DNA from 2 places in the Cellulomonas sp. PS-H5 genome. Region 2 is predicted to be linked to the other one. Evidence: riboswitches for the same ligand, from Rfam matches in the RefSeq annotation. Region 2 holds a riboswitch; the other holds the start of a gene.
What was found. Region 2 has a riboswitch for S-adenosylmethionine ahead of J5O08_RS09420 (NAD(P)H-dependent oxidoreductase). Riboswitches for the same ligand answer to the same signal wherever they lie in the genome.

Region 1: it holds a riboswitch for S-adenosylmethionine, as region 2 does, so the genes downstream of both, J5O08_RS02585 (aminotransferase class V-fold PLP-dependent enzyme) here and J5O08_RS09420 (NAD(P)H-dependent oxidoreductase) in region 2, are expected to answer to the same signal.

The regions. Positions count from the first base shown of each region.
Region 1 covers NZ_JAHVCI010000003.1:41,110-45,505, forward strand. Annotated here, with positions in the region: gene J5O08_RS02565 (hypothetical protein) at 1-294, shown strand, start outside; gene J5O08_RS02570 (O-succinylhomoserine sulfhydrylase) at 318-1,571, opposite strand; gene J5O08_RS02575 (rhodanese-like domain-containing protein) at 1,568-1,993, opposite strand; gene J5O08_RS02580 (DUF1737 domain-containing protein) at 1,990-2,199, opposite strand; SAM riboswitch class I at 2,206-2,308, opposite strand; SAM riboswitch class IV at 2,426-2,541, shown strand; gene J5O08_RS02585 (aminotransferase class V-fold PLP-dependent enzyme) at 2,590-3,969, shown strand; gene J5O08_RS02590 (hypothetical protein) at 4,084-4,396, shown strand, end outside.
Region 2 covers NZ_JAHVCI010000018.1:40,861-45,256, reverse strand. Annotated here, with positions in the region: gene J5O08_RS09430 (LLM class flavin-dependent oxidoreductase) at 1-977, opposite strand, end outside; gene J5O08_RS09425 (flavin reductase family protein) at 1,038-1,604, opposite strand; gene J5O08_RS09420 (NAD(P)H-dependent oxidoreductase) at 1,601-2,182, opposite strand; SAM riboswitch class IV at 2,225-2,328, opposite strand; SAM riboswitch class IV at 2,555-2,668, shown strand; gene J5O08_RS09415 (LLM class flavin-dependent oxidoreductase) at 3,157-4,396, shown strand, end outside.

The sequences.
Region 1 (4,396 bases), on a different contig from region 2:
GCCGGCGTGCTGGCCGTGGGCCGGCGTCTGCCGCCACCCGGGTCCCGGGCCCGTACGGTCGTCGTGGCGGCGGGCACGCTCGCGGTCGCCGCCGTGGCGACCGTCGCCGGGGCGTGGCCGCAGGTGGTGTTCGCGGCGCCGTTCGAGCAGGTCCCCGTCGCGCGGGCGGTGGCCGCCGCGGTAGCCTCCGGCGCGCCGCTGGTGGCGGCCGCGGTCGTCGCGTGGCGGCGCAGCGACCGCATCACGCCGCTGCCCCCGCTGCCGAGCCCGTGGGAGGACGACCCGGCGACGTGACCGCCGTCGGGCCGCCCTCGCCGTCAGCCGCCCAGCGTGCCCAGGGCCCGCTCCAGGTCGTCGGCCAGGTCGTCGACGTCCTCCAGCCCCACGGACAGCCGTACCGTCGACTCCGCGATGCCGACCGCCGCGCGCCCGTCCGGGCCGAGCTTGCGGTGCGTCGTCGTCGCCGGGTGGGTGACCAGCGACTTCGCGTCGCCGAGGTTGTTCGAGATGTCCACGACCCGCAGCGCGTCCAGCACGCCGAACGTCAGCGCCTTGGCCTCCGCGGGCGTCGACCCCTCCGGCACCCGCAGGTCGAGCGTCACCACCGTGCCGCCGCCCGACTGCTGCGCGAGCGCGAGGGCGTGCTGCGGGTGCGACGGCAGGTACGGGTACCGGACCTGCGCGATCGCCGGATGCCCCTCCAGCCGGGTCGCGAGCTCCAGCGCGGACGCCGTCTGGTGCCGGACGCGCAGCGACAGCGTCTCCAGGCCCTTGAGCAGCACCCACGCGTTGAACGCCGACAGCGACGGCCCGGTGTTCCGGATCAGCGTCTGCACCGGCCCGTGCACGAACGCGTCGGTGCCGAGGATGGCCCCGCCGAGCACCCGTCCCTGGCCGTCGATGTGCTTGGTCGCCGAGTACACGACCACGTCGGCGCCGAAGTCGAGCGGCCGGGACAGCACGGGCGTCGCGAACACGTTGTCCACGACGACGACCGCGCCCGCGGCGTGCGCGAGCCGGCTGACCGTGGCGATGTCGACCAGGTCCTGCATCGGGTTGGACGGCGTCTCGAAGAACACCACGTCCGCGGGCGTCGACAGGGCCTCCTCCCACTGCGCGGGCACGTGGCCGTCGACGTAGTCGGTGCGCACGCCCCACTTCGCGAGGATCTCGTCGAAGATCACCACCGACGACCCGAACAGCGCGCGCGCCGCGACGACCCGCGAGCCCGACCGGACGAGCGCGGCGAGCGCGGTGAACACCGCCGACATGCCGGACGCCGTGGCGTAGCAGGCCTCGGCGCCCTCGAGCAGCCGGAGCCGCTCCTCGAACGTCGACACCGTCGGGTTGCCGTACCGCGAGTACAGGAACCGGTCGGCCTCGCCCGCGAACGCCGCCTCGGCGTCGGCGGCGCGCGAGTAGACGTAGCCCTGCGTGAGGAACAGCGCCTCGGACGTCTCCTGGAACGGCGTGCGGACGTGGCCGCCGCGCACGGCGAGCGTGTCCGGGCGCAGGGACTCCCGGGGGAGCCGCTCGTCCCGCCAGTCCGCCGGTCCGGGACCCGCGCTCACGCCTCCCGCCACGGCAGGCCCGCCGCGCGCCAGCCCTGGTGGCCCCGGCGGCCGTCGGGGCCGACGTCGCCCTCGAAACCGGTGAGCACGTTGTACGCCGGGCCGAGGCCCGCGGCGGTCGCGGTGACCGCGGCGGCGACGGAGCGCACGCCCGACCGGCACAGGAACACCACGGGGCGCGGGTCGTCGGCGGTCACGCCGGCGGCGGCCAGGCCGTCGAGGAACGCCGGGTTGGGCCGGCCGAACGCGTCGGTCCACTCGACGAACGCCGTGCGGCCCTCGCCGGCGTCGGCGGTGTCCGGGACGCCGATGGTCTGCCACTCGCCCTCGGTGCGGACGTCCACGAGGACGGCGCGCTCGTCGGTCAGCAGCAGGTCCCAGGCCTCCTGCGGGGTGAGGTCACCCGCGTACGGCGCGGTCACAGCGGGCGCACCGGGTTGCCGGGGGCGGCCGCGGCGGGCAGCACGACGGCCTGGGCGACGATCACCCGCTCCCCGTCGAAGGTGGCGGCAGGCCCGCCGTGGAGCTCGTAGCCCTCGGCCAGGGCGGCGCTGACCCGCTCGCAGAACGAGCGGTCGTCGGGCCCCGTCAGCAGGCGGTAGCGCAGGCGGTCGTCGGTGTCGGTCATGCCTCTCCTCCATCGGATCTGGCGGAAGCACCCTCGGCCGGCCCCGGTGGGGGTCCGCGGGTTGCTGCGGCGTCGACGAGCCAGATCTCTCGGCCGCTCTGGATGGTGCGGCGATGCTACGCCATCGCCCGGACCAGGATGACCGCCCGGCCGCGCCCGGGTGAACCCGTGTCGCACCGTGGACCACGGTTGACACCTGCGCGCGGCCCGCCTCATCCTCGGACGAGGTCATGAGCGCCAGCGCGAAGCCCCGGCTCGCTGGCCGGCAACCCTCCCTCCGCGGCGGGGTGCCCCGGGTGACGACCTGGCCGTCCACCGACCGGTGGCCGGCAAGCGCGGGGTCGCCCGGTCGGCGACCGGGCCCCCACCGATCCGCTCGGGGGTAGTCCCATGTCCGTCACCGCCACCACCTCGTGTGCCGAGGCCGCCCTGCTGCCCGTCGTCGGCGGGGACACGCGCGTCCCGCTGGTCGACGGCCGGTCCGTGCCGTACGCGAACCTCGACTACGCCGCGTCCGCGCCGGCGCTCGAGTCCGTGGCCGCCCGCGTCGTCGAGGTGCTGCCGCTGTACGCGTCGGTGCACCGCGGCGCCGGCTACCTGTCCCAGGTGTCGACGGCGCTGTACGAGGCGTCCCGCGCCACGGTCGCCCGGTTCGTGGGCGCGCGCCCCGACGACGTCGCGGTCATCACCCGGAACACGACCGACGCCCTGAACCTGCTGGCCGGCTGCGTCCCCGACGGCGGCCGGGTGCTCGTCCTGGACGTCGAGCACCACGCGAACCTGCTGCCGTGGGTCCGGTCGGTCCGCGGCTCCGGCCGCACGGCGACGATCCTGCCGTCGGCGCCGACCGTGGCCGAGACGCTGACGGCGCTGCGCACCGAGCTCGCCCGCCAGCCGTACGCGCTCGTCACGCTGACCGGGGCGTCGAACGTCACGGGCGAGGCGCTGCCGATCGCCTCGGTGGTCGCCCTCGCGCAGGAGGCCGGCGCCCGCGTCGCCGTCGACGGCGCGCAGCTCGTGCCGCACCGGGCGTTCTCGCTCGCGGCCAGCGGCGTCGACTACGTCGCCTTCTCCGGGCACAAGACCTACGCGCCGTTCGGCGCGGGCGCCCTGGTGGGCCGGCGCGACTGGCTCGACGCCGGCACGCCGTACCTGGCCGGCGGCGGCGCCGTCCGCGACGTGCGCACCGACCGGACGCTGTGGCAGCCGGCGCCCGCGCGGCACGAGGGCGGGTCGCCCAACGTGCTCGGCGCCGTCGCGCTGGCCGAGGCGTGCGACGCCCTCGCCGCCCTGCCTGCCGGGGCCCTGGTCGAGCACGAGCGCACGCTGCGCGAGCGCCTGGTCGACGGGCTGGCGGCGATCCCGGGGGCCCGGGTGCTGCGGCTGTGGTCCGACTCGACGGACCCGGTCGGCGTGGTCGCGTTCACGCTCGGCGACCACGACTCCGGCCTCGTGGCCGCCTACCTGTCCGCCGAGCACGGCATCGGCGTCCGGGACGGCCGGTTCTGCGCCCACCCGCTGCTGGCCCGGGTCGGCGTGACGGGCGGGGCGATCCGCGCCTCCGTCGGGGTCGGGACGACCACGGAGACGGTCGACCGGCTGCTCGCCGGGCTGCACGCGTACGTCACCGAGGGTCCCGCGGCGTCCTACGAGGTCGTCGACGACTGCTGGACGGTGGCGGACGACACCCGGCCCCGGCCCGCCGTGACCGGCATCGACGCGATCGCGGCGACCGCCGCGGCGGCCTGCGGGCCGGCCGTCGAGGACTGAGACCCCGGCGCCGGGCGGCCCGCGCAGGGGGCGGGTCGTCGGCGCCGGTTTCGGGGTTCCTCCGAGCCGGGACCCCGTGGTGCACTGACCGCGGGGTGCCGGGAGGACGGAGCGGTGAGCGAGGTCGTGGAGACGCCGTACGCGGCGCTGGACCGGGCGCGGGCCCGTCGGCGCCGGAGGTGGCGCCGGGTCGGGCTGGTGACGGCGATGGCGGTGCTCGTGGTCGGCGCGGGCGCCGCGGCCGTCGGATACCCCCGGTGGCAGGCGTGGGATCAGCGCGAGCAGCGCCTCGTCGACGCGGGCGTCGCCGACCAGCAGAGTGCCTGGTCGGAGATCGGCGACGCGCTCCGGTCGGGGCGGGAGGTGCTGCTGGACGCGGGGGCGCGGACCGACGACCACGCGGCGCGGGACGCGCTCGCCGGCCTGC
Region 2 (4,396 bases):
AGGTCGGCGTCGAGCGCGGCGGCGAGCAGCCGGACCCCGGCGACCGCGGGGTCGTCCGCGAGCTCGGCCAGCAGCGCGTGCAGCCCGGCTGCCGTGCCCACGTGGCGCAGCGCGGTGCCCGGCGCCCACAGCCCGGCGGCGTCGAGCTCGGCGAGCCGGTCCGCGGCCGTGCGACCGCCGGCGTCGAGGACCACCTGCACCTCCACCACCGCCCGCGCGCCGGGGTCGGCGTCTGCCGCAGCCTGTGCCGCGGCCCGGGCGCCCGCGGCGTCGGGACCGCCGACCAGCACGACGTCCACGAGCCGCTCGCCGTCCCTGCCGGGACCGGCGACGTCCCCGGCCCGTGCCAGGACGACGGGCTGGCCCTGCGGCGGCCGCGGCGTGATGAGCGGGCCCACGACGGAGAACGACTCCCCGGCGAAGTCCACCCGGTGGATCCGGTCCCGGTCGACGTAGCGGCCGGTGGCGACGTCGCGGATCACCGCGTCGTCCTCCCAGGAGTCCCACAGGTCCCGGACGACCTGGACCACGTCCCGGGCCTCGCGGCCGAGGTCGGCGACCGGCGCGCGACCGTACGCCGCCGGGGCGGCGTCGCCGGGGGTCACCGCGGCCAGCCAGCCGGAGCGGCCGGACCCGGCCAGGTCGAGCGAGGCGAGCTGCGTCGCGACGTGGAACGGCTCGGGGTAGGTGGTGGGCACCTCGGGCACCAGGCCGATCGCCGTGGTGGTGCGGGCGACGAACGCGGCGCGGGTGACCGCGTCGAGGCGGGCCCGGGTGGGGTCGCCCGGGACGGCGGCGAGGGCGGCGTCGGCGAAGGTGACGAAGGTCAGGCCGGCGTGCTCGGCGTGCCGGACGGCGCGGGCCAGGCGGGCGCCGGACACGAGGTCGGCGGGCGCGAGGCCGGACAGCGCGGCGGCCGCGGGGTGCGCGCCGGCGCCGTCGACGTCGAGGCCGGTGAGGAGCGGGGGGACGGTCACGGGGTCTCCGGTGGGTCGGGGGAGCGGCGGGATCGGGGCGGGTGCGGCGGGGCCGCGGCGTCACAGGGCGGTGTGCGCGCCGATCCGGTGGTAGGTGCGGTCGTGGTAGACCAGCGGCGAGGCGCCGTCGCCGGGCTCGGCGTCGTCCGGGCCGCCCGCGGACAGCGCCCGCAGCGACACGAGGTACGAGTCGCCGACCGGCGTGCGCTGGACGACGCGGGCGCGCACCCAGGACACGGCGCCGTCGATCACGGGCTCGCCCGTCGGGAGCGAGGACCAGCCGCCGGCGGCGAACCGGTCCAGGCTGCTGGTGGCGAACCGCGCGGACACGTCGTCCTGGTGGTCCGCGAGGAAGCTCACGGCCAGCGTGGGTGCCGCGGACACGGCGGGCCAGGAGGACGACGTCGAGGCGAGCGAGAACGCGAGCAGCGGCGGGGCCGCGGACACCGAGATGACCGAGGTCGCGGTGAACCCGACCGGTCGGCCGGCGTGCCGCAGCGCGACCACGGCGACCCCGGCGGGGTGCCGGCGGAACACCCGCTTGAACTGCTGCGGGTCGAGCTGGGGCTCGTCCTGCTCGGCGAGCAGCCGCTCGAGCGGGCCCAGGTCCGTGCGCTCGGCGGTCACCGGGTCGCCCCGGCGAGCGCGGCGGCGGGCTCGGCGGACGCGGCGGGCTCCGCGGCCGGCGCGAGCCCGAGCGCCCGGCGGAGCGGCGCGGCGGCCCGGGCCAGCCACGCGTCCAGCGCGGGGTCGAGGTCGGCGAGCTGGGCCTCGGTCAGGGTCAGCGTGCGCGCGGGGACGACCGCGCCCAGCTCGACGAGCACGGGGCGCAGGTGCACCTCGCCGGCGAGCGCGTGCGCCGGGTTGCCGGACACCACGAGCGGCACGGCCACGACGCCGGCCAGCCCATCCGGGCCGTACAGGTCGAGGAACGCCTTGAGCAGGCCGGTGTAGGACGCCTTGTAGACCGGGGTCGCGACGACCGCGACGTCGGCGGCGGCCACCCGCGCGAGCGCGGCGTCGGCGGCGGGGTGCGCCGGGGCGAGCACCTCGCCGGCGAGCGTCGCGAGGTCGACGACCTCGACGGCGGCGGGGTCGGCCGACGTGAGCGCGGCCAGGCGCTCGGCGGCGGCGCGCGCGGCGCCCAGGGTGCGGGACCCGGCGCGCGGGTTCCCGGAGACGGCGACGACGGACGGGGACGACATGGTGGCCTCGCAAAGGGGGTCGATCACGGTTGCCGTGCGGCGGAGCGGCGCGTGCCGGCCGACGGCCAGGTCATCTCCCGGAGCACCCCGCCGTGACGTGGGGTTGCTGCCCAGCCAGCCGGGGCTTGGCGCTGGGACTCGTGACCTCGGGGCGGAGGTCTAGCACCGCTCCGGGTCCGCCGGCGCCGGCGGGGGGCGAGTTCTCACGATCCGGGACCGTGCGAACGCCTGGGACCTTGGTCCTGTGACATCGCTCCGGCATGCGAGACGCGGCGGCCCGGCCGTTGACGCCCCCGGGTCCGGTTCGTAGGTTCCGGGCACCGGCTCGCCACCGGGGTGCGCCGCAGGGCGGGCCCCGGGGACGGGCCGGGTGGTCATGAGCTCCGACGCGAAGCCCCGGCTGGTCGGACGGCAACCCCCCGCGCGGGTGGGTGCCCCGGGTGAGGACCAGGTCCGCCGCCGCCGGCGACGGACAACACGCGGACCCGCCCGACCGGGCGGGGGCACACGAGGAGAACGCATGAGCCGGACCGTGCAGGCGCCGTGGGCGCCCTCGGCACCCGCCCTGCCGACCACCGCCGCCGCGCCCGGCGGCCGCTGTCGCTGTCGCCGCTGACGGCGCAGCCGCCGGTCCGGCACCCCGCCCGGGGCGCCTGACGCCGGCCCCGCCCGGCGCCTGAGCCGGGCCCCGCGGCGCCCGAGCCGTGCCCGGTCACGTCTCGGGACGCCCACCGCGCCGACCTGGCCGATCCGCGCGAGCGGGCCGCCCGGCCCGCGCCGACCCGCGCCGACCCGCGCCGAGATAGGACGCGCGGGTCGAGATAGGACCTTCCACGGTCCGATCTCGGCGCGGGGGTCCTATCTCGGCGAGCCGGGGCGCCCTGCCCGCTCGTCCATCCGCCGCCCGCCTGTCGCCGTGGCGCGCCCCGGCGCGCCCGCGACCGCCGCACCACCCGCCCCCGAACGGAGCCGTCATGCCCTTCTCGTCCCCCCGCGCCGGCCGCCGCGCGCTGCTCGGCGTCGACCTGACCGCCGCCGGCGCCCGGCCCGGCGCGGTCGGCGCCCACGGCGCCGTCGCCGCCCGCGCGTTCGACGGCGAGCGGCTCGCCCGCCTGGTGCACCGCGCCGACCGCGGCCTGCTCGACCTCGTGGTGCTCGGCGACGCCCTGCTGCTGCATCCCGGGCGTCGGCAGGTGCCCGGCCGGCTCGACGCCGCCGTCGCCGCGGCGCGGGTCGCCCCGCTGGTCCGGACCGCCGCGCTGGTGGCGGGCGTCCCGCACGACCAGGTCGAGCCGGGCCACCTCGCGGGCGCCGTCCGCGGGGTGCAGCACGCGGCGGGAGGTGCGGCGGGCTGGCAGCTGTCCGGCCCGGGTGCGACCGGCGGCCGCGCCGACCTCGCCGAGCCGGGGGCCCTCGGGGCCGGGCCCGCCTCTCGCGTTGCTGCTCCCACGGGCTCTGCCGCTGCCGCAGCCGGTGCCGCGGGCACTGCCGCTGCCGCTGCCGCAGTCGCTGCCGCGGGAGCCGCCGCCGCAGACGTTGCCGGGGCGGCTCCCGCAGACGCTGCCGCTGCCGCAGCCGAGCGGCGGTGGGCGGACCGCGCGGCCGCCGCCCTGGACGCCGTCCTCGCCGCCTGGGACGCGGGGGAGCCCGGCGCGGTGCGCCGCGGCGGGGACGGCCGGTTCCGCGTCGACCACGACGGCGTCCGGTTCGCGGTCCGCGGCCGGTCGGCCGCTCGCAGCACCGCTCGCGGTGGCGACGGGGACGGCACCGCCGCCGCGGACCGCCCGCTCGTGGTGGTGCCCGTCGCGGGCCCGGCCGCCGAGGCGCTCGCGGGCCGGTACGCCGACGTCGCCCGGCTCACGGCGCCGGACCTGGAGGCCGCCGCCGCGGCCCGGTCCCGGGTGCGCGCCGCCGCCGTGGCCGCGGGCCGGCCCGCCGACGCGGTGCGCGTGCTGCTCGACGTCGACGTCGCCCTCGCCGACGACCGGGAGTCCGCCCTCGCGCGGCTGGACCTGGTGCGCTCCGTCGACCGGCCGGACCTCGGCGTCGCCGGCGCGGTCGTCGCGGGCACCGGGGCCGACCTGGCGACCGTGCTCGCCGACGCCGTCCGGGACGGCGCGGTCGACGGGTTCGTCGCGCTCCCGACCTCGGTGGAGGCGGACCTGGCGGCGCTCGTCGAGCGCACCGTGCCCGCGCTGCAGCAGGCCGGCGCGT